3 regions of the Rhodobacter lacus genome follow, and region 2 is predicted to be linked to each of the others. Evidence: riboswitches for the same ligand, from Rfam matches in the RefSeq annotation. Region 2 holds a riboswitch; each other region holds the start of a gene.
The links. A riboswitch is a leader RNA that binds a small molecule or an ion and turns the genes downstream of it on or off. The one in region 2 is predicted to bind cobalamin.
Positions count from the first base shown of each region.

Region 1: linked by a shared signal. The riboswitch ahead of ACFSM0_RS16660 (energy-coupling factor ABC transporter permease) and the one ahead of ACFSM0_RS06750 (TonB-dependent receptor plug domain-containing protein) in region 2 are both predicted to bind cobalamin.
Region 3: linked by a shared signal. The riboswitch ahead of ACFSM0_RS16720 (DUF1636 family protein) and the one ahead of ACFSM0_RS06750 (TonB-dependent receptor plug domain-containing protein) in region 2 are both predicted to bind cobalamin.

Region 1 covers NZ_JBHUIX010000019.1:17,222-24,832, forward strand. Annotated here, with positions in the region: gene tcuA (FAD-dependent tricarballylate dehydrogenase TcuA) at 1-2,022, opposite strand, end outside; gene ACFSM0_RS16645 (energy-coupling factor ABC transporter ATP-binding protein) at 2,126-2,968, opposite strand; gene cbiQ (cobalt ECF transporter T component CbiQ) at 2,965-3,711, opposite strand; gene ACFSM0_RS16655 (energy-coupling factor ABC transporter substrate-binding protein) at 3,732-4,064, opposite strand; gene ACFSM0_RS16660 (energy-coupling factor ABC transporter permease) at 4,064-4,723, opposite strand; cobalamin riboswitch at 4,798-5,016, opposite strand; gene cobF (precorrin-6A synthase (deacetylating)) at 5,052-5,810, opposite strand; gene cobA (uroporphyrinogen-III C-methyltransferase) at 5,807-6,538, opposite strand; gene cobM (precorrin-4 C(11)-methyltransferase) at 6,535-7,320, opposite strand; gene ACFSM0_RS16680 (cobalamin biosynthesis protein) at 7,317-7,611, opposite strand, start outside.
Region 2 covers NZ_JBHUIX010000005.1:346,288-353,898, reverse strand. Annotated here, with positions in the region: gene ACFSM0_RS06770 (TonB-dependent receptor domain-containing protein) at 1-238, opposite strand, end outside; gene hmuQ (heme-degrading protein HmuQ) at 449-778, shown strand; gene ACFSM0_RS06760 (hypothetical protein) at 775-1,092, opposite strand; gene ACFSM0_RS06755 (cysteine-rich small domain-containing protein) at 1,085-1,468, opposite strand; cobalamin riboswitch at 1,565-1,756, opposite strand; cobalamin riboswitch at 1,844-2,038, shown strand; gene ACFSM0_RS06750 (TonB-dependent receptor plug domain-containing protein) at 2,165-4,024, shown strand; gene ACFSM0_RS06745 (ABC transporter substrate-binding protein) at 4,086-4,898, shown strand; gene ACFSM0_RS06740 (FecCD family ABC transporter permease) at 4,895-5,881, shown strand; gene ACFSM0_RS06735 (ABC transporter ATP-binding protein) at 5,878-6,621, shown strand; gene ACFSM0_RS06730 (FUSC family protein) at 6,707-7,611, shown strand, end outside.
Region 3 covers NZ_JBHUIX010000019.1:31,489-39,099, forward strand. Annotated here, with positions in the region: gene cobN (cobaltochelatase subunit CobN) at 1-657, opposite strand, end outside; gene cobW (cobalamin biosynthesis protein CobW) at 657-1,703, opposite strand; gene ACFSM0_RS16720 (DUF1636 family protein) at 1,707-2,075, opposite strand; cobalamin riboswitch at 2,177-2,406, opposite strand; gene cobO (cob(I)yrinic acid a,c-diamide adenosyltransferase) at 2,445-3,098, shown strand; gene ACFSM0_RS16730 (cobyric acid synthase) at 3,370-4,815, shown strand; gene bluB (5,6-dimethylbenzimidazole synthase) at 4,812-5,435, opposite strand; gene cobD (threonine-phosphate decarboxylase CobD) at 5,425-6,390, opposite strand; gene cbiB (adenosylcobinamide-phosphate synthase CbiB) at 6,387-7,331, opposite strand; gene ACFSM0_RS16750 (propanediol utilization protein) at 7,328-7,611, opposite strand, start outside.

The DNA.
Region 1 (7,611 bases), on a different contig from region 2:
GGCCACGGTGGCCAGAAACGTCAGCCCGAAGCCACCGGCAAGCAGATGGTGCGCCACCCGCCGCCCCTGCCCGACCGGGCCCGCGCGATCCTCGCAATCGGCAAGGTTGCGCAGGCTGAGCGCATCCGCCAGCCCCTTGCGCAAGGCGGCACGCGTGATCGGCGCCCCGGGCCCCTTGATCGCGCGCCAGTAAAGCGCGAGCCGGAGCGCAAGCGCGATCAGGGCAAAGCCGAACACCGCCCCCGCGCCGCCCGCCATGAGCGGATGCGGCAGCACGGCATAAAACGCGCCCGGCCCGGACCTGGCACCAAAAAGCACCGCCCAGGGCACAAAGATCAGCGCGGCGAGCGGCAGCCCGATGAGGCAGGCGAAAAAGAGCCAGACCGCCCCCCGCCCCTCGCCCCGATATTCTGCCACCCGCGCCGCGGCGAGCGCCGCGGGCAGGTTCACCCCAAGCGCATGCGGGGGCGCATATTGGCAATCGGCAAGGCAGGAGCGGCAATCATGGCACAGATGCGCGAGATGGCGCAGATCGTCCGGCGCCAGTTTCGGGCGGCGGCTCGCGGCGGGAAAGACGGCGCAAAGCCCGGTGCAAAAGCCGCAGGTGTTGCAGATGTTGAGCGTATGGGCGGCGCTCTGGGGTGCAGCCGCGGCGCCCGGCATGGCTTCGCTGCGCAGCATTGCAGGCGCAGCATCGCCGGGGCCAACCCGCTGCGCGGCCGCCTGCCCGGCGATGCGCCCGAACACAGCCGCAATCGCCAAGCCCGCCCCGGAGAGGTATCCCTCTCCCAGCACCGCCCCGCAAACCACGGTGCCCGCAGCAAAAAAGCGTGGCGCCACAGCCCCCTCGCGCAACCGCACCCGCGCCTGCGCATCAATCGCAAGCCCGTAGCGGCTGAACCCGAGGCCCGGCACCACCGGAATCGCATGGAGCGGCGGCGTCAGATCCACCGCGGCGCTTCGTGGCGGATCGAGCGGTTTGGCGAGGGTCTCGGCCAGCCCGGCGGGCGCGATGCCGCAGGCTTGGGCAAGCGCCGCGGCAGAGCCTGCGGTGAGGGGCGCAAACAGCATCGGCGGCAGCGCCTCGGCCGCCTTCGCCCCGAGCACGATCCAGCCGCGCGGGTCATCGCGCGCGATCAGCGCCCGCGCGGCAACCGAATGCCGCGCCGGGCTCACGATCGCCGCCTCGTCATAAAACCGCCGCCCGTCGGCGCCGACCACAAGGCCCAGATGCATCCCGTCCACGCGGCTCACGATCCCCGCATCGGCGCGCGGCGCGCGCGCATCAACGGCGACAAAATGGCCATCCCCCGGCCGCCCCGCCGCGGCCGCCCCCGCGTTCAACGCCCACAGCAGCGGCGCGCCCGCCTGCTCGGGCGTGCCGCGGTTGGCAATTTGCGCCGCCTGCGGCCCCGTGCCGCCACAGGCCAGCACCACGGCGCACGCGCTCAGTCGCGCCGCGCCCTCGGGCCGGGTGAGCACAATCTCGAACGGCCCTTCCGCCTCCGGGTGCAAAAGCGCCGGGTCCAGCGCCGAGACCCGCGCAGAGGAGAGGAGCGTGACGCCAAGCGCGCGCGCGCGGCGCAGCAGCGCATTGACCATTGCCTGCCCCCCGCCGCGCAAAAACACGGTGCGGCGCGAATAGGGCAGATGCCCCTCGGCCCAAGGCTCAAGCCGCACCCCCTGCGCGCGCAGCCACGCAGGCAGATCGGCAGAGCCCTCCGCCAACGCGACCGCCAGCGCCGGGTCAGCGCCCTTGAGCCGCGCCAGATCGGCCGCATATTCCGCAGCCGGGTAACAATCGCGCTGATAGGGCGTCTCGCCGGTGCTCGCGCAGCGGATGTTGCGGCCATGCCGGGCGTTGCCGCCCAAAAGCGGTTCGGGCGCCGCGTCGAGCACCACCACCGACGCCCCCGCCTGCCGCGCCGCAATTGCCGCACAAAGCCCGGCAAGCCCGGCCCCGATCACGAGAACGCCGGTGCGGGCGGGAAGCGGCAAAAGATCGGGGGCGGATGCGGTCATGACCCGCGCAGAGTAGCGCGAGAACGGCGGGCCGCAAGAGCGGGTGCGGGCGCACGCAAGGCCCGTTGGCGCGGCGCGCCATCGGGCGGGGCCGGGCGCGCGTTCAACGCCGCGCCCAGGTTGCGAGCAGGGCGGCAAAATCCGCGCGGCTGCGCGGCAGTTCCGCCCAATCGGGGATCAGCCCGAGCGCGCGCGCCTCCAGCGCCATATCCACAAGGATCGGCGGCGCGAGCCCCACCCCGGAAAGCGCCGCGCGGTCGCACAAAAGCGCCCCGACCGCCCCCGTTGCCATCACCTGCCCCGCCCGGAACAAGGCCACACGAGAGGCCAGAGCGCTCGCAAGCTCGACATCATGGGTCGAAAAAACCAGCGTCATCCCCCCGGCCACGAGCCCCTCCAGAAAGGTGATCAGCTGCGCCGCGCCCTCGGCATCGAGCCCGGCCGTGGGCTCGTCGAGCAGCAGCACCTCGGGGCGCATCGCCAGCGCGCCCGCAATCGCCACGCGCCGCTTTTGCCCGCCGGAAAGCATATGCGTGGGCCGCGCGGCCAGATCGGAAATCGAGAGCGCCGCAAGGGCTTCGTCAACGCGCGCCCGCGCCTCGGCCTCCGTCAGCCCGAGGTTGAGCGGCCCAAAGGAAACATCCTCAAAGACCGTGGCGGCAAAAAGCTGATCATCGGCATCTTGCAGCACCAGCGCCACGCGGCGGCGCCAGTCGTTGAGCGCGGCCCGGCTGTAGCGCGCCTCGGCACCGCCCAGAAGCACCCGCCCGGATTGCGGGCGCAGCGTGCCGTTTAAATGCAGCAAAAGCGTGGACTTGCCCGCGCCATTGGGCCCGAGGATCGCCAGGCTCTCGCCGGCGTCAACGCTCAGCGACAAACCGTCGAGCGCGGTCACGGCGCCCGGAAAACGATAACAGAGCGCCTCGGCGCGCAAGATCTCGGTCATGGCCCTCTCCCGGCCCAAAGTGTCAGTGCGACGACCAGCGCCTGCCCGCAAAGGATCAGCGCCAGCACCGGCAGCCGTGCCGGGGCGCGCGCCGAAAGCACCCGCATCTCGCCTTGCCAGTTGCGCGCGGCCAGACCAAGTTCGAGCCGCCGCGCCCGGGCCAGCGCACGCGGCAAAAGCGCCGCGATCACCTGCCCCGTCGCGCGCAGCCAGCGCCGGCGGGTCGCATGGCCAAGGCGCGCGCGCTGCGCCACCGTCATCGCCGCCGCCTCCTCGGCAAGGATGAAGACGAACCGATAGGTCAAAAGCGCGATCTCGACGATCTCACCGGGCAGGCCAAGGCGGCGCGCCGCGCCCAGCAGATCGGCGGCGGGCGTGGTGGTGGCGAGAAACAGCAGACAAAAGGTGGCGGCCAGAGCGCGGACGGCAAGCGCCGCCGCCGCCGCAGGCCCACCGGGCGCGAGCGCCAGCCCCTCCGGCCCGATCTGCACCATCAGCACCGCCGCGCCGGTGAGCAGAAAGCCCAGCGGCAAGGCTGCCACCGAAAGCCAGAACCGCAGGCTCACACGCGCGCCGAAAAAGGTGATAGCGAGCATCACCGCCGCCACCAGCGCGGCCCCGGGCCAGGGCGGCAAGACGATGGCAAGAGCGAGAAACCCCAGCCCGATCAATGCCTTTTCCGCCACCGGGCGGGCGCGCCAGCGGCTCTGACTGGCGATGCGGTCCATTGTGGCAATTGACATTTCGGGCCGGGGTCCTCGGGTCAGGCCGCGTCTTGGCCGGGCGTGGGGCGGCCGGGTGCGGGGCGGGCAGGCCTTGCGCCTGCCGTGCCCTTGCTGCGCTCATGGCGCCGCCCGATCACATAGCCGATGACCAAGGCGCCAAGTGCGGCCTGCAGGGCAAAGAGCATGCTCTCGATCTCACCGCTCGGCGGCTCCCAGAGCGGGTTTGCCCAGGGCACGAAACCGGGATTTTCGGCCTCGATCAGTTCCGCCGCGGCGCCATCGGCGCCCCCGAAATCTCCACCGATGAATAGCGGCACGATGGCAAGCACGACAACGCCAAGCCCAAGCCAGAGGGTACGGTTGCGCAGCATCAGCGGATCTCCCCGGCCAGAGTGCGGACCTTGTCGGCTTCGGGCACCTTGCCCGCGAGCGCATCCATCACGATCACCGTCAGGAAGCCCTCGGCAATGGCGAGCGGAACCTGCGTCACGGCAAAGATCGAGCCGAATTTGAGCGCGGCACCCCAAAAGCCCGAGGCCGGGTCCGGGTAGGCGAGCGCAAGTTGCAAAGACGTGGTGATGTAGGTGGCGAGATCTCCGAGGCAGGCCGCGAGAAATACCGAGAGCGCCACCGAAAGGCCGATGCCGCGACCGAGCTTCCAGATCGCCCAAGCAACCCAGGGGCCGACAATGGCCATCGAGAAGGCATTGGCGCCCAAAGTGGTCAGCCCGCCATGCGCGAGCAACAGCGCCTGAAACAAAAGAACAATGACACCCAGCACCGCCATTACCGAAGGGCCAAAGATCACCGCGCCAAGGCCGGTGCCGGTCGGGTGCGAGCACGAGCCCGTCACCGAGGGGATCTTGAGGGCCGAGAGCACGAAGGCAAAGGCGCCCGAGGCGGCAAGCGTCAACCGTGCCTCCGGGCGTTCGGCCACGAGCTTGCGGATCTTGAGCGTGCCCGCCACGAAAAACGGCGCGGCGGCAACATACCAGCCGATGGCATGGCTGGCGGGGAGGTATCCCTCCATGATATGCATATGACTTCCTTCCACTTCTGACGCGCCGCTTTCGAAGGCCGGGGGCACCCCGCCCCGGGAAGGCTTGCGACGCTCGAGCGATGGCAGGTCTCCTGACTTGCGGGTCATGAAACCGGTCACCTTCCCGACTGGTGCTCCCCGTGGACAGGGCAGTCAGTGGCATTCGACCGGGTCTCGCCGCTCACAGTTGCGGGGGCAGTCACGGATTTGGCCCCTGATGGGTAATCCTCACCGTGTTCCCTATTAATCCCATCCCGTTGGGAACCATCGCGGGGAAGTATCCCCGCTGTCACGGAACTGTCAACCCTCGCAGCCTGCGTCAGAGGGCGCGGCGCATCAGGTAGATGTCCATCACCCAGCCATGCGCCGCGCGCAGGGCCGCGCGGGTGGACAGGATTTGTTCTGTCACCTCGGCCAAGGGCCCGGCCACCAAGACCTCTTCTTGCATCGCGACACAGCCGCCCCACCAGATCGTGATCCCTTGCGGATCAAGGCTTTGGAAGGAGCATTCGCCATCAAGCATCACCACAACCGTCTCGGCGGCGGCGGGCCAGCCATGGTCGCGAATTTGCCGCCCGGTGGTGATGACAACGGGCGCGCCAATGCCATTGAGCGGGATCGCATGGGCCGCACAAAGCGCCTGAATTGCGGTGATGCCGGGGATGACCCGCGTGCGCAGCGCAAGGCGTTTTTCAAGCCGCGCGGCAATGCGCAAGGTGCTGTCGTAAAGGGACGGATCGCCCCAGACCAACAGCGCCACCTTGCCGCTCAGATCCGGGCATTGCGCGGTGATCTGGGCCAGCCAGGCCTCGGCAATCGCATCGTGCCAATCATCCACCCCCTTGCGGTAAGAGGGGGTTGCGGCATCCCGCACCGGCAGATCAAACTCCACCACTTTGGTGGCCGGGTTGGTGAGGTGTTCGGCACAAAGCGCGCGCCGCAGCCCCGCAAGGTCTGATTTGTCGGCGCCCTTGAGCGGAATGAGGATCAACTCGGCCGCGTTCATCGCCGCAACCGCCTGCAGCGTCACATGACCGGGATTGCCGGTGCCGATGCCGATCAGCGTCAGCTCGATCATCGCGCCGCCTCCGGGTCGTAAAGCGGGCCGTAAAGGATGAGCGCGGGCTTGTCGGAGCGCGCCTCTGCCAGCTCCGCGGCCAGCGCGGCCACGCTTGAGCGGTGCAGGCTTTGCTCGGGATGCCCCACAGCTTCGGCCAGCAGCGCGGGCGTGTCGGGCGCAAGGCCATGAGCGATCAGATCTGCCGCGAGCTTCGGAAAGGTGCGCTTGCCCATGAACACCACCGTCGTCGCGCCCGGATCGGCCAGCGCGGCCCAGGTCAGCGTTTCGGGCAGATCGCCCGTCACATCGGCGCCGGTGACAAATTGCACCCGCCGCGCGGTGAGCCGGCGCGTGAGCGGCAGCCCCGCCGCCGCCGCCGCCGCACAGGCCGAGGGCACGCCGGGGATGATCTCATGCTCGATCCCGGCCTCGTGAAGCGCCACAAGCTCCTCCTCAAGGCGGCCAAAAAGCCCGCTGTCGCCGGATTTGAGCCGCACCACGCGTTGCCCGGTTTTGGCATGGTCCACCAGCAGGCGGCTCACATGGTCCTGCTTCGGCGAGGGCCGCCCCGCGCGTTTGCCCACGGCGATAAGTTCCGCCCCAGCGCGCGCATGGCCCAAGATCGGCCCGGAGGAAAGATCATCAAAAAGCACCACATCGGCCCTGGCGAGCCGGTCGGCGGCTTTCAGCGTCAGAAGCTCCGGGTCGCCGGGGCCGGAGGAGACAAACGAAACAAAGCCGCTCATTCGGTGCCCTCCGGGAAGCGCGGATGGGTGCCAAGCGGGCGGTAGCGGCGATCATAATCGCCCGCATAAAGGCGGCTTTCGTCAAACTCTTCCGCGCCGAGCGAGGGGCCGACAAGGATCAGCGCGGTGCGCTCCATCTCCGCGCCAATGGCGGTGCGCAGGCTCCCCAGCGTGGCGCGCACCACCCGTTCATCTGGCCAGCTTGCGCGCCAGACAACTGCCACCGGGCAGGCCGCGCCGTAAAAGGGGGTGAGTTTTTCCACCACATCCTCAAGCACATGGACCGAAAGATGGATCGCGAGCACAGCACCGGTGCGGGCGAAGTTTTCGAGCGTTTCGCCCGCGGGCATCGCTGTTGCGCGCCCCGAGGTGCGGGTCAGCACGACCGATTGCGCCACGCCGGGCAAGGTAAGCTCGGCGCCGAGCGTGGCGGCAGCGGCGGCAAAAGAGGGCACGCCCGGCGTCACGTCATAGGGGATGCCAAGCGCGCGCAGCCGCCTGAGTTGCTCGCCCATCGCCGACCAGACGGAGAGATCGCCTGAATGGAGCCGGGCAACGTCGTGCCCCGCGGCATGGGCGGCGGCGATCTCGTCGATGATCGCATCAAGGCTCATCGGCGCGGTGTTGACGATTTTCGCGCCGGGCGGGCAATGCGCAAGCAGCGCCTCGGGCACAAGGCTTCCGGCATAAAGGCAGACCGGCGCGGCGGCGATCAGGTCGCGCCCGCGCAAGGTGATCAGATCTGCTGCGCCCGGCCCCGCGCCGATGAAATGCACCGTCATTCGCCCTCTCCTTCCGCCACGGCGAGCACGACCCCGCCGATCACTTCGCGCCCCCGCACAAGCCGCGCTTGCGGCCCAGCGGCGACCAGCGCCGCCGCCTCTGCCACCGATCCGGTGCCCTTGAGCGCCAGAACACGGGCCGAGCGCGTGGGCGTTTCCACCCCGGCCACATCGACCCCCAGCACCCGGTATCCGGGCAGTGCGGCGGCAAGCTCTTGGGCCTTTTCCGCCGCCGTTGCAAGGGCATCGACCGGCCCCGCCGCCGCCAGCGCCGCGGCAAAATCCACCGTG
Region 2 (7,611 bases):
TCTGCTGGCGCAGGAGCCCGTCAAGATCGGTGGTGGAAGTGGCGCCGCGCAGATCCTGCTCGCCCAGATGGGTGGCGTTCTCGCCCGCAAAAATCGGTGTGCCATCCTCGGCATAACCGATCACGATCTGGCCGAGGTAGAGCGGCGCATCAAGGTTTTGCGCCTGTGCAGGTGCAGCCGGCAAGGTGAGGGCAGTGCAAACGAGAAGGGCGGCCCGAAGCCGCGGCGCATGGCGCATGGAGATCTCCCAGATCAAGCGTTCTGTGCTCGCTGGCAGGCTGCTGGCATGCGGTTGCCGCAGATGTTCAATAGATGAGTGAATAAGTCAAGATTTGAAATGCACTTTGCCGGAGGGATTTGATCTCTTGCCGGGCGGTGGGCCTGCGCTAAGCTCTGGGGACAGCCCGCCTTGCGCCAGCCTTCCCCCTCTCAGATATGGAACGCCCTGATGTTTCTTGCCATGAACCGATTCACTGTGCCGCTTGAGAATGCCGAAGCCTTCGAGGCGCTTTGGCTGGGGCGCGAAAGCCGCCTCAACGAGCTGCCCGGCTTTGTTGCCTTCCACATGCTGCGCGGCCCCGAGGCGGAAGACGGCACCCGGCTTTATGCCTCGCATACGGTTTGGGAAAGCGAGGAACACTTCCGCAACTGGACCACGTCGGAGCAGTTCCGGGCCGCGCATGCGGGCGCGGGCCAGAGCCGCAAGCTCCATAGCGGAGCGCCGCGATTCGAGGGGTTCACCGCGATCCAGAGCCTTGAGGCCGGCGCGGCGCGCTAGTTCAGCGCCTGCGCCCGCGTTTCCAGCACGACCGGCACCGCGGGGGTCTCCGCGCTTTCGACCCGGCAGAAGCTTTGCCCGGCGTGCCAGATCACCGGGCAAAGCCGGTCGGCGCAGCGCAATTCCGCCTTGCCCGAGATCTCGAAATCCTCGGGCAAGGCGCCACTCGCCGCCACCGCATCGAGCGCGCGGGCGAGGTGGCGCAGAAAGGCGAGGCCGGGCGCGCAGGGGCCGCCGCAAAGCGCACAGGGGCGCGCCTCAACGAGCCGCTGCGGCTGCGGCGGGGCGCAGCGATGGGGGGCGCCGTCAGCCATCATCCTCAACCTTGATATGGCCCGGAACCGCGGCGGCTGCGGCGGCGGGCTGCGGCGGGCGGGGCCGTGGCGTGGGCGGATCGCTCTGCGGCTGGCCGGACCAGACCTGCGGATATTCGAGCCATTTCTGGATGAAGTTCCAGGATTGCTCATAGCCGTCATGGGGCAGGGTGCAGGCCGAACAATCCTTGCGCGTCAGCCCGTTGCGGTCCGTATACGTCTGGTAGGGGCCGGGGCATTCATAGGCGATGAGGGGGCAATAGCAAAACAGGCAGTTGAAGGCGCGTTTCACCCCCGGATGACAGGGCAGGAACGGGCACGCCTCATTGGTGAAGCCCTTGAAGGCCGTGTTGGTGGTGGTGTCTTTCGGCTCCATGGCTCTCTCCTGCGGGCGCCTGCTCGGGCCGGAAAGCGGACAGGGGCAGGGCGTGCACAGGCGCGCACGCATCCATGCCTCCGGGCCCGCCGCCCGGGATGGTCTTGTGGCCCGGCAGGTCTCCTGGCTTGCGGCTCACGCGCCTTTTTGCCCCTTCCCGGCCCGAGAGGGCCAGTGGTTTGGCAGAAGGCTCGCCGCTTACAGTTGCGGGGGCAGCGCCGGAGTTGCACCGGCTTCCCTCTTGCGCCTGCGGAACGCTCCGCAGGGCCTGGGCCCCGAAACCATGGGCGTGCCGGCGGGTCCTGTCAACCGCCTTGGTGTCGCTCGCGGCCAATCTGACGCGGCAGGCGCGCTTGACGCCCGCGCCGATTTCCTCTTCATTGGCGCCGTTCAAGTTCCGGTGAGAGCCGGATGAAAAGGGAATGCGGAACGGCCCTCGGGCCCAAGCCGCAGCTGCCCCCGCAACTGTGAGCGGTGAGCGACGTCGACATGCCACTGGGCCAAAGCCCGGGAAGGCCGACCGAGCGAAGACCCGCGAGCCAGGAGACCTGCTTGAGCGTTCACCCTTTCCGGGCGCGGGGCGTGCCATGGAAGCGGCCCGATCCGCAGTGGTGACATGTCGCCGTTTGCGGAGGGCCTATGCCTTTCCGCGACATCGCTCATTCCGGGCTTTGGCCCGACCGGAAAGGAAGACCCATGCCGCATCTGATGCGCCCCACCGCCGTCACCCTTGCACTTTTGGCCTGCACAGCCCCCGCTTTGGCCGAAGACGCGGGCGTGACCGAGCTTGACGCCATCACCGTCACCGTCACCGCCGCCTCCGAGCCCCTGCGGCTGAGCCAGACCGGCGCTTCCGTCACGGTGCTTACCGCGCCCGATCTGGAGGCCGCGCCGCTCTCTTTTGCGAGCCTGCTCGCCACCGCGCCGGGCCTTTCGCTCAGCGCGAACGGGGGCCTCGGCACGCAGACCGCGCTGCGCGTGCGCGGCCTGCCCGCCTATTACCTCGGCACCCGGATCGACGGGCTTGATGTGACCGACCCTTCTTCCACGCAGCTTTCCTACAACTTCGGTCCGCTGCTCACGACCGGCCTCTCTCGGGTGGAGATCCTGCGCGGTGCGCAATCGGCGCTTTACGGCTCCGAGGCCGCGGCGGGGGTGGTCGATGTCACCACCTGGCGGCCGGAGACGGAGGGCCGGTCCGGGGCTCTGGCCGTGGAGGCCGGAACCTACGGCACCTATGCGGGCACGGCCTCGGTCGGCTACCGGGACGCGCGCACCGAGCTTGCGCTCAGCTTTGGCCGCGCGGTGAGCGAGGGCTTTTCCGCCCATGCCGCAGGCCGCGAAAAAGATGGCTTCCGCGGCAGCCAGATCAGCGCCTCCGCGCGGCACGCGCTGAGCGAAACGCTCACATTGGGGGCCACGGTGCTGGCGCAGGACAGCTTGACCGATTTTGACGCGAGCACGGGCGATGCCGACAACTGGACCGACAGCCAGCTGCGCGGCGCGCGTGTCTTTGCCGAGCTCACCACCGGCACGGTGCGGCATGAACTTTCCTATGCCCGGGTCGATGTGCGCCGCGATGTGTATGAATATGCGAGCCACACCTATTTTGACGCCACCCGCGAGACCCTCGCCTATGACGGGCGTTGGGATGCGGGCGGCCCGTTCCGGCTGAGCTGGGGCGCGGCGCACAAGACGGAGGATTTCTCCGTCGCATCCGCATGGTCGACCACGGTAGGCGACATCACCACCGATGCGGTTTACGCCGAGGCGCTCTGGGCCCCGCGCGATGATCTCGATCTCGCGCTCGCGTTGCGCCATGATGACCACGAAATGTTCGGGGCCGAAACCACCGCGCGGCTTGCGCTCGCATGGCGCCCGGATGCAGACTGGATCTTGCGCGCCGTGGCCGCCAAAGGCTTCCGCGCGCCCTCGCCCTATGAGCTTTGGAGCAGCTACGGCAACCCCGGCTTCCAACCCGAAGAAAGCCGCAGTTTCGAGCTTGGCGCCGAGCGGGTCTTTGCCGCGGGGAGCCTGCGGGCGACGGTCTTTGACACCAAGGTTGAGGATCAGATCCTGTTCGACAGCAACACCTTCCTTTACTATCAGGTGGATGGCTCCAGCCGCTCAAAAGGGCTGGAGCTTGCGGGCACGATGGATCTGGCCCGCGGCTGGTCGCTTTTTGGCGCCTATACCTACACCGATGCCACCGTCGATGATGGCGCCGATACGCGCCCGGCGGCGCGCGCGCCCCGCCACAACCTGACGCTTGGTGCCGAGGGGCCACTGGCAGACCGGCTCTCGGCGCGGCTGAGCCTCACCCATGTTGCCGATCTGCGCGACGAATATGTGGATTATGCGAGCTTCCCCTATGCCACGACGCAGGTGAAGCTTGACGATTACACCCTTGCCAACCTCGCGCTGCGGTATGAGCTGACCGAAACCGCGCAGGCGTGGCTGCGCATCGAGAACCTGTTTGACACCGACTATCAGACCGCGCGCAATTATGCCCAGCCGGGCCGCGTGGTCTCGCTCGGCGTCGGGCTGCGGTTCTGAGCCGATGCGGCCCTGCGAGAACAAGAGCCGCCGCCGCGCCCGCTGCCTCTTGGGGCTGGCGGTGGCCCTCTTCTTTGCGGGGCCGGGGCTCGCCGCGCCGCAGCGCGTGGTCTCGATCAACCTGTGCACCGATCAGATGGCGCTGATGCTCGCCGCGCCGGGGCAATTGCGCACGCTCACCCGGCTCGCGCAAGACCCGGCAAGCTCGGTGATGGCGGCGCGCGCACGCAGCTACAAAGCCAATCACGCCCGTGCCGAGGAGATCTATCTCGACAAGCCCGATCTGGTGCTGGCCGGGCGCTACACGGCGCCCGCCACCGTGGCGATGCTGCGCGGCCTCGGGCTCCGGGTCGAGACTTTCGCCCCCGCCGAAAGCTTTGCCGATCTGCGCGCGAGCCTTTTGCGCATGGGCGCGCTTTTGGGGCGCGAGGCGGAGGCGGCGCGGGTGGAGCGCCGGTTTGCCGCGCGGCTCGCACAGCTTGATCGGAACGCGCCCGCAACGCGCCCGGTTGCGGCCACATGGTCGGCGCATGGCTATATGGCGGGGGGCGAGAGCCTGACGGGCGAGATCATCACCGCGGCGGGCTTCACGCCGCTTGCGCAGATCCTTGGCCGGGCCGCGGGCGGCTTCGTGCCGCTGGAGGCTCTGGTGATGGCGGACCCGGATCTGGTCATTCTCTCGCGCGCCGACCCGGCGCCCGCGCAATCAGAGGCGGTGCTTGATCATCCGGCCTTGACGCGCCTCACCGGCCGCGCCGCGGTGATGCAGGATCGAGACTGGGTCTGCGGTCTGCCCGCGGTGCTGGGCGCGGTGGAGCGGCTGACGCAAGAGCGCCCGGCTGCAAACCACCGCGCTGCGAGGGCCGACGAATGAGACTTGCGCGGCTTTCCCTTCTGCTTGGCGCCCTCGTTGGCGGGCTTTTTGTCGCCTCGCTGCTCACCGGCGTGGCCGCGGTTGACCCCGTCACGGCGCTGCGCGCGCTGCTCACCGGCGGCGAGGGGCCGGTGGGGATTGTGATGCGCGAGATCCGTCTGCCGCGCGCAATTCTGGCGGCGATGGTGGGGGCGTCGCTCGGTCTTTCGGGGGCGGCGCTGCAGGGGCTTTTGCGCAACCCGATGGCGGAGCCGGGGGTGATCGGCATTTCTGCCGCGGCGGGGCTTGGCGCGGTGCTCGCGCTCCACTCCGGCTTGGCCGCGGCCTTTGCCTTCGCCCTGCCCGCTGCGGCGCTTGCAGGCGCGCTGATGGGAGTGGGGGCGATCCTGTTTCTGGCCGGGGCGGGCGGCGGCACGCTGGCGCTGATCCTCGCCGGGGTTGCGCTTTCGGCGCTGTGCTCGGCGGTGACGGCGCTGGTGTTGAACCTCTCTCCCAACCCGTTTGCGGCGCAGGATATCGTGTTCTGGATGATGGGATCGCTTGCCGATGTCTCCTTTTCGCATGTTTTGCTGGCGGCGCCGCTGATGGCGGTGGGGGGCGTGCTTTTGTGGCGCGCGGGGCCGGGGCTTGAGGCGCTGACCCTGGGCGAGGAGGCGGCCGCCTCGATGGGGGTGAGCCTTGCCCGGCTCCGGCTTTCGGTCGTGCTCGGCACCGCCGCAGCGGTCGGGGCTGCGACGGCGGTGGCGGGCACGGTGGGCTTTGTCGGCCTTGTCGTGCCGCATGTGCTGCGCCCGCTTGTGGGGGCGCATCCGGCGCGGCTTCTGCCCGCGTCGGCGCTGGGTGGGGCGGCGCTGGTGCTGGCCGCCGATATTGCCGTGCGGCTGGTGCTGCCGGGGCAGGATCTCAAGCTCGGTGTCCTGCTTGCGCTTGTGGGCGCGCCGGTCTTTTTGCATCTGATCTGGCGCTTGCGGGGCACGCCATGACGGCGCTGGTGCTGGAGCATCTAAGCGTTGCCCGCGGCGCGCAGCAGCCGCTGCAAGACGCTTGCCTCCGCGTAGACCCCGGCGAATGTGTGGGCCTCATCGGCCCCAATGGCGCGGGAAAATCAACGCTTTTGCGCGCGGCGCTCGGCCTTTTGCCGGCTGCCGGGCGCTCCTCATTGGCCGCGCTCTCGCCCGCTGCGCGCGCGCGCGCCGCAGCCTTCCTGCCGCAGGGCCGCGAGATCGCCTGGCCGATGCCGGTGATCGACCTTGTCGCACTGGCGCAGGGCGGGCGGCGCGATGCCCCCGAGGTGGCCGCGGCGATGGCGCGGATGGATGTCACGGCCCTTGGCCCTCGCCCCGCCACCGCGCTTTCGGGGGGCGAGCAGGCGCGGGTGCTGATCGCGCGGGCGCTGGCGCAAAACACCCCCCTGCTGCTTGCCGACGAGCCGATTGCCGGGCTCGACCCCGCGCATCAAATCGCCTGCATGCGGCTCTTTGCCGATCTGGCCGCGGAGGGGCGCTCGGTGGTGGTGGCGCTGCATGACCTTGCGCTTGCGGCACGCCATTGCACCCGGATCGTGGTGCTCTCGGGCGGGCGGATCGTGGCCGATGGCGCGCCGCGCGCGGTGCTCACGGCGGCGCTGCTTGAGACGGTTTTCGGCATCCGGTGCCATCTGGACGAGATCGAGGGCGCGCCGGTGGTGGTGCCGCTCGCACCGGTGCCGCGCGCGAAGGCTTGAGGCGGCGGGCACTGGAAACTTGTCCGATGGGGCGCTAACAGGGCGCGTCGCGCATTCCGGCGCGCCCGTTGAGGAGACCCGGATCATGTCCCGCCATGCCGCCCGTCTGGTCAAATTCGGTTTCGAGCCGCGCCAACTCTCTTACGCCGGGCGCACTGCGCTCGCCGCTTGCGCCGCGCTGAGCCTCGCGTGGTGGGCCGGGCTCGAACATCCGCAATGGGCGGCGATGACGGTCTGGGCGGCCTCGCAACCCACGCGCGGGCAATTGCTCGAAAAAGGGTTTTTTCGAATTGCGGGCACGATCAGCGGCTCCGTGGCCGGGGTCTTGCTGGTGCTGGCCGGGGCGATTTCGCCTTGGCTTCTTGTCACGGGCCTCGCGCTTTGGGTGGCGGCCTGCACCGGCATCGGCAACCTGCAACGCGGCTATGTCTCTTATGGCACGGTGCTGGCGGGCTATACTGCGGCGATGGTGGCGCTTTTGGATGCAAGCCATCCCGAACAGGTTCTGGGCCTTGGCGCCGATCGGCTGGCAACGGTGCTGACCGGGGTGCTGGTGGCGATGCTCTTTGGCTATGTGTTCGCCCCGCCAACCGCCAACCCGGAATTGCGGCGGCGCACCGCCGGGCTGATTGCCGATAGTCTCGAGGTGCTGGCGGCGCGCTTGCAGGGGGAGACGACGCGGCCCGGTCAAGGCGGCGTGTTTCTGGCCGAGATCGCCGGGATCGAGGAGGCGCTTGAGCCGCAGGCGGCGGGGTCGATCCGCTCGCGCCGGGTGGTGCGCTCGACACGGGCGCTTCTGGGCGAGGGGCTCTCGCTGGTGCTCTGGCTGCGCCGCCACCGCGACGAGGCCACAGCGCCCGATTTGTCTGCGCCGCTTGCGGCGGCGGTTGCGGCCTTGCGCGCGGGCGAAGCGGTGCATGCGCGCACCGAACTGGCGGCCGCCGCGGCGGCACTCGGGGGCGCGGAGCCGCGGCTGAAGCAGATCCTGAC
Region 3 (7,611 bases), on a different contig from region 2:
TGCGATCAGCGCCTCCACCGGCGCGGTATCGGCCGCGGTGAGATAGGAGCGATAAAAGGAAACGAGCGCGAGTGGCCCCTCCCCTTCGGGCGCCGGGATCACCCCTTTGGCGGGGTCATAAAAGCCCCAGTCCGGCAGGCGTTTGTCGCCCGGAACGGGCGGGGCATAAAGGCCCGAGGCAAGCGCAAGCTGCGCCAGCGCCGCCTGTGCGGCGACCGCACCGCCCGCGTCGCACAGCTCTTTCAGGCGCCGGAGCGTCGAGACCGGGAGGGTGGAAAGCGCGTCGAGCCGTTCATCATCGCGGCCATCGGCGGGCAGCACCGCAAGCGCAATCCCCTTGCGGCGGCACAGATCCTGCACCGAGGCGAGCCCATAGGGCCAGTAAGCCTCGCCGCCGATCAGCCGGATGAGAATGCCTTTCGCGCCCGAAAGCGTGTTCTCGACATAGGTATCGACCGAGATCGGGTGGCGCAGCGCCACCAGATTGGCAAGCCGCAACGCGGGAAGCCCCCCCGCCGCGCGCTTCCAGCCTGCCGCAAAAGCCCCAAGGTCGCTGTCGGAGAAGGACAGCGCCACGAGGTCTGCCGGGCGCTGACCAAGATCGGTCGGCACCTCGGTTTCCTCAAGCCCGTGGCTTTCGCGAAAGACGACATGCATCAGGCGGCAACCCCGGTCATCAGCAGCGCGCGGATCGCGTCTTCGTTCACGTCGTCATGCTCGGCAATGACAACGAGCGCGGAGCGACGCGGCCGCTCGCCCCAGGGCTGGTCATATTGATGGCGCACCCGCTCGCCCACGGCCTGCACCAAAAGCCGCATCGGCTTGCCCGCCACCGCAACATGGCCCTTCACCCGCAGGATATTGTGCTCCCGCGCGAGCCGCTCGATGGCCGCCACCAGCGCGGCGGGATCGGCGATTTCGGGCAGATCAATCACCACCGTGTCGAAATCGTCATGCTCATGCTCGCCGTGATCGTCGTGGTGGCTGGGGCGCGCGGCAAGGTCATCCTCGGCGGCAGCATTGATGCCGAGCACCACGAGCGGGTCGATCACGCCTTCGACCATCGGCAGAATGGGCAGCTTGCGCGGCGCCTCCGCCTCGATCGCGGCGCGCGCGGCGGCAAGCCCCGCCTCCCCCGCGAGATCGGCCTTGGACAGGAGCACGAGATCGGCGCAGGCGATCTGATCCTCGAACACTTCGGAGAGCGGCGTTTCGTGGTCGATGCTGTCATCGGCCTGCCGTTGCGCATCGACCGCGGCCTCGTCGGGGGCAAAGCGGCCTGCCGCCACCGCCTCGGCATCGGCCACGGCAATCACGCCATCGACCGTGATTTTCGAGCGGATCGCGGGCCAGTCGAAGGCCTTCAGGAGCGGTTTGGGCAGCGCCAGACCCGAGGTCTCGATCAGGATATGGTCCGGGCGGTTGGGCCGCGCCATCAAAGCCTCGATGGTCGGGATGAACTCATCGGCGACGGTGCAGCAGATGCAGCCGTTGGCCAGCTCGACAATGTTCTCGTCGGGGCAATTTTCGTCGGCGCATTGGCGCAAGATCTCGCCGTCCACGCCCACCGTGCCGAATTCGTTCACCAGCACGGCAAGCGTGCGCCCGCCGGGGTTGGCCATCAGGTGGCGAATGAGCGTGGTTTTTCCCGCGCCCAGAAAGCCGGTGATCACGGTAACGGGGATTTTGGTCAGGTCCGACATGGGCTACTCCTCGGGGGTCAACGCTGGGGGCGGGATGCGCGCAAGGCTCTGCTTGCGGAAGATTTCGGGCCGCGCGCGCCAGGGCACGAGCCCGTCGGCGCTTTGCGCGTAAAGCGCGGCGCCCTCAAGCACGGTCGCGGCATCTGCGGGGCCAAGCCGGCCATAGACATAGGACCATTTGCCGGGCGCGGAGAGCGCGACAGAACAGCCCTGCGTGCAGGCCGACAGGCATTCCACGGGAACGATCCGCACCCCGTCCGGGCACGGCAGATCGGCGAGCGCGGCATGAAGCGCCGCGCCGGGGCGGATTTCGTCCTCCGGCGCCTCGCCCGCGCGCCGGCAGGTGGTGCAGACATGTAGCGTGGCGACCATTCGCCCCTCCCCGATGCCTCTTGCGAGGCCTTCCCTGAGGCTTGGGGGATCGCCCGAAGACGGGCCTTGGGCCCGTCCTCCGGTCGCGGCACACCCCGTCCGCCCGAACGCATGCGCTGGCAGGTCTCCCGGCTTGCGGATGCGAGGGAAATCCCTCACGGTCGCCCCTCCTTCCCGGCCCCCTCTCGGGTCTGCCAGTGGTGCGGAGCGCCCTCTCCGGTCACGGTCGCGGGGGCGGCTGCGTTCGGCTTTTTGCGCCTGAGCGTCGCAAAGCCTGTCGCATTCCCTCTTCGCCTGTCATAGGACAGAAACCAGCGCCGCTCCTGAGTGGGCGAGAGATAGTGCATTGTCAAGCAGGAGGCCGCCGCAATGACGCCCGAAACCGACCCCGCCCCGCCGCATGACACCGAGGGCACGCCCGAAGATCTGGTGCGCCATGCCGCGAAAATGGCCAAGAAGAAGGCCTCGCGCGACAAGATCATGGCGGGGAAATCCGGGGAAAAGGGGCTTGTGATTGTCCACACCGGATCGGGCAAGGGCAAAAGCTCGGCCGGGTTCGGGATGATCCTGCGCTGCATCGCGCATGAGATGCCCTGCGCGGTGGTGCAGTTCATCAAGGGCGCCTGGGATACCGGCGAGCGGCGCCTGCTCACCGAGCATTTCGGCGCGCTGTGCCAGTTTTATGCGATGGGCGAGGGCTTCACCTGGGAAACGCAGGACCGCGAGCGCGACGTGGCGGCGGCGCGCGCGGGATGGGAGAAGGCGAAGGCGTTGATCCGCGATCCGCAGATCCGCATGGTGCTTCTGGACGAGATCAACATCGCGCTGCGCTACGATTACCTCGATCTGGCCGAGGTGCTGGCGTTTTTGCGCGACGAAAAACCGGAAATGACCCATGTCGTGCTCACCGGCCGCAACGCCGCGCCCGAGCTGATCGAGGCGGCCGATCTGGTGACCGAGATGGGTCCGATCAAACATCCGTTCCGTGCCGGCATCAAAGGCCAGCCGGGGGTCGAGTTCTGAGCCGAAGGCCGGGGGCGCTGCCCCCGGACCCCCGGGATATTTGGGGCAAGATGAAAGACCACGTTAAGAATCTGTTAACCATGTGCGCGCAGGCTGAAAGAACGGTACAGGGAGGGATCCCGATGACCGTGCAAGGTGAAAGCGCCGCGCCCTCCCTGCCTTGGCAGGCCTGGGTGCGGTGCCGCGCCTCTTTTGCCGATGCGGCTTTCAGCTTGCTCTTAAATATCCCCGCCGGAGGCTCCCGCGGCGGCAACAGGCGCGGAGGCCGGGCATGAGCGCGATCATGATCCAGGGCGCGGGCTCGAATGTCGGCAAGTCGATGCTGGTGGCGGGGCTGTGCCGCGCAGCGCGGCGGCGGGGCTTTTCGGTTGCGCCGTTCAAGCCGCAGAACATGTCCAACAATGCCGCCGTAACGGCGGATGGCGGCGAGATCGGACGCGCGCAGGCGTTGCAGGCGCTGGCCTGCGGGCTGGAGCCGATGGTCGACATGAACCCGATCCTGCTCAAGCCCGAAACCGATGTCGGCGCGCAGGTGGTGGTGCAGGGCAAACGCCTCACCACCACCAAGGCGCGCGATTATGCGGCCCTGAAGCCGCAGTTGATGGGCGCGGTGCTGGAGAGTTTCGCGCGCCTCAAGGCGGCGCATGATCTGGTCATTGTCGAGGGCGCGGGGAGCCCGGCCGAGGTAAACCTGCGCGCGGGGGACATTGCCAATATGGGATTCGCGCGCGCCGCCGATGTGCCGGTGGTGCTCGCGGGCGACATCGACCGCGGCGGTGTGATCGCGCAGATCATCGGCACGCAGGCAGTGCTTGACCCCGCAGATGCCGCGATGATTTCCGGGTTTATCATCAACAAGTTCCGGGGCGATGTTTCGCTTTTTGACGAGGGCTACCGGCTGATCGAGGCGCGCACCGGCTGGCCTGGCTTTGGCACGCTGCCGTGGTTTGGGCTGGCGCATCGGCTGCCCGCCGAAGACGCGCTCGACCTTGGCTCGGGGCGCAGCGAGGGCGGCCTCACCGTGGCCTGCCTCGCGCTCTCGCGCATCGCCAATTTCGACGATCTTGACCCGCTTGCGGCAGAGCCGGGGGTTGACCTTGTGATGGTCACGCCGGGCCAGCCGATCCCGGCCACGGCGCGGCTCGTGGTGATTCCGGGCTCAAAATCGACCCGCGGCGATCTTGCCTTCCTGCGCGATCAGGGCTGGGATATCGACCTCGCCGCCCATGTGCGGCGTGGCGGCCATGTGCTGGGCATTTGTGGCGGCTATCAGATGCTGGGCCGCACGGTTGCCGACCCCGACGGCATCGAGGGCGCGCCCGGCACCACGCCGGGCCTTGGTCTGCTTGACGTGGAAACGGTGATGACGCCGGACAAGCGCCTCACCCGCACCCGTGCCACCCATGCCGCGACCGGGCTCGCCGTCGAGGGCTACGAGATCCATATCGGCAAGACCGAGGGGCCGGACCGCGCCCGCCCCTTTGCGCTGATCGACGGGGCGCCCGAGGGGGCGATCTCCGCCTCGGGGCGGATCATCGGCAGCTATCTGCACGGGATGTTCTCGGCGGATGCGTTCCGGGCGGCCTTTCTCGAAAGCCTCGGCATCCCCGCCTCGGGCCAAAGCCACGGGGCCGGGGTCGAGGCCACGCTCGAAGCGCTCGCCGACCATATGGAAGCGCATCTCGACGTCGCGGGGCTGCTCGCGCTCGCGCGCTAGCGGGTCTCCCATTCGGTGGCAAGGTTCGCCTGCCAGCCTGCGCGGTGCAAAAGCGGCGTGTCATCGGTGAATTCCGGGGTGCCGATGCAAAGCCAGGCGGTAAATTCCCACTCGGGCGGTGTGCCCAGAAGCCGCTCGATCGCGCGCGGATCAAGCACCGAGACCATGCCAAGACCAAGGTTTTCCGCCCGGGCAGCCAGCCAGAGCGTGTGGATTGCCATGGCGGTCGATTGCTGCAAGGTGACGGGCATGGTGGCGCGGCCCAGCCCGTGCCCGGCCTGCGGGTCACGATGGGTGAAAACGGCAAGCTGCAACGGCGCCTGGTCGATGCCTTGCAGCTTCAGCTTTGCATAGGCCGCGGCCTGGTCATCGGCATAAACTGCCCCGGCCTCTGCGCGGGCCGCCTCGAAATTCGCCAGCACCGCGGCGCGGATCTCGGGGCTTTCGACACGCAGCACCCGCCAGGGCCGGGCATTGCCGACCGAGGGCGCCATATCCATCACCGCCCGCAGGCGCGCGACCACCGCTTCGGAGATCGGATCGGGGCGAAAATGGCGCACATCGCGGCGCCAGCGCAAAACCTCGGTCAGCGCATCGCGGTGGGTCTGATCAAATTGCATCGCTCAAAGCCTTCTCCAGCCTGTCCCATTCTCGCGCGCCCCCGGGCAGGCCGAGCCGCAACCAGCTTGGCGAATAGGGAAAGATCCGGCTCCAGATCTGTGCCCGTGCCAGCCGCTCCTGCGCGGCGAGCGCATCGGGGGTCGCATACGTGCGAAAAAGCGCGGTGCCGCCCACAAGCGCCCAGCCCGCTGCCGCGGCGATCGCATCAAGGCGGTGCGCCTCTGCGGTGAGCCGCGCCGTTGTCGCCTCGGCCCAGGGGCGATCAAGCAACGCGCGGGTGCCGGTTTCAATCGCGGGGCCGGAAACGGGCCAAGGCCCGACCATGTCTTCAAGCCGCGCCACCGTGGCGGCATCGGCAAAGGCAAAGCCGAGTCGCAGCCCCGCAAGGCCATAGAACTTGCCAAAGGACCGCAGCACGATGATTTTGGCCCCCGCTTTCGCCGCGAGCGAGGTCTCGGGCGTGGCATCGGCGAAACTCTCGTCCACCACCATGCGCCGCACCTGCAGGCCAAGCGCGCGCAACGCCTCGGGGCTCGTCACACGGCCATCGGGGTTGTTGGGGTTGACCACCACGGCAAGATCGGCCCCCGCAAGGGCGCGCAGGCTCGTCACCTCCTCAACCTCCCAGCCCGCCGCCCGAAGCGCGGCCGCATGCTCGTTGTAGGTCGGCGCCAGAACCCGGGCGAGGCCGGGCGGCGTGAGCCGGGGAATGAGCTGGATTGCCTGCTGCGCCCCCGCAAGGGCGACGCCGGGCGCCTGCGTGCCAAAGGCTGTTTGCGCTGCGGCAATCAGCGCCTCCTTGGCTGCGGCGGTGGGCAGGCCGGTCCAGGCTTCGGGGGCGAGCCGCGCGAGCGGATAGGGCACCCGGTTGATGCCGGTCGAGAGATCGATCCAGTCGGCGCCGCCGAACCGGGCCTTGGCCGCATCAATATTGCCGCCGTGATCGCGTCTCATGCGAAGCTCCCCAAAAGCGCCACAAGGGCAATGAGCAAAATGGCCCCGCCCATCGCGCGGCGATAAAGCGCAAGGCCGCGGGCAAGGGTTTGCGGCACGGGGTCCGGGGCGGTGCCGTTGAGCCATGGCTCGGTGGCCACCCGGTCCCCATAGATGCGCGGCCCGGAGAGCCGGATGCCGAGCCCGCCCGCGAGCGCCGCCTCGGGCCAGCCCGCATTGGGGGAGCGATGCGCGCGGGCATCGCGCACCATCACGGCCAGCGCCTCGCGCGCCTTGGCTCCGGCGGCAAGGCCAAAGAGCAGGCCGGTGAGCCGCGCCGGGATCAGGTTCACGAGGTCATCGACCCGCGCGGAGGCCCAGCCAAAGCGCTCATAGCGCGCGCTGCGGTGCCCGATCATCGAATCGAGCGTGTTGATCGCCTTGTAGGCGGCGATGCCCGGCAGCCCGGCGACGCAGCCCCAAAACAGCGGCGCGATGATGCCATCCGACGAATTCTCGGCAAGGCTCTCGAGCGCGGCGCGGGCAACGCCGGCCTCGTCAAGCTGCGCCGGGTCGCGGCCCACGATCATCGAGACCTCATGGCGCGCCTGTGCGAGATTGCCCGCAATGAGCGGGCGCGCCACGGCGGCCACATGATCATGCATCGAGCGCAGCGCGACAAAGGGCCAGGCGAGCAGGCCGCCGAACAGGACACCAATCCAACTCTGCGGCAGAAGGGTCTGAAGCAGCGTGGTTAGTCCAAGAACGACCCCGATCACGACCGCAGCCGCCGCCACGCCCATCAGTCGTTGCGCCGCGCCGCCGTTCCAGCGCGCCTCCAGCGCGGCGATCAGCGCGCCAAACCAGGTCACCGGATGGCCGATCCGGGCATAAAGCGCGCCCGGCCAGGAAAGCGCCAGATCGAGCGCGATCGCCACCAGCATCATCGCCGCAAAGTTCATCGCGTGCCCCCCCTGAGCCGCAAGATCCCGCGCCAGCCCGCCGCGCGCAAGAGCGCTTCGGCGCCCGTGGGCACGCGGCCCGGCGCAAAGATCAGGCCACGTGCGGGCCCGGTATGGGCGCGCATCCAGCCAAGCGCGCCGAGCCGTGCGGCAAGCGCGGGCGCACTCTCCACAGCGGGGCCGCGCAGGCGCGAGGAGCGCGCCGCACTTTCAGATGCGAGCGCGGCGAGGTCGGCAAGCGTGGGCCCGGCCTGCCAACGCGCCACGAGGTCCGATATAT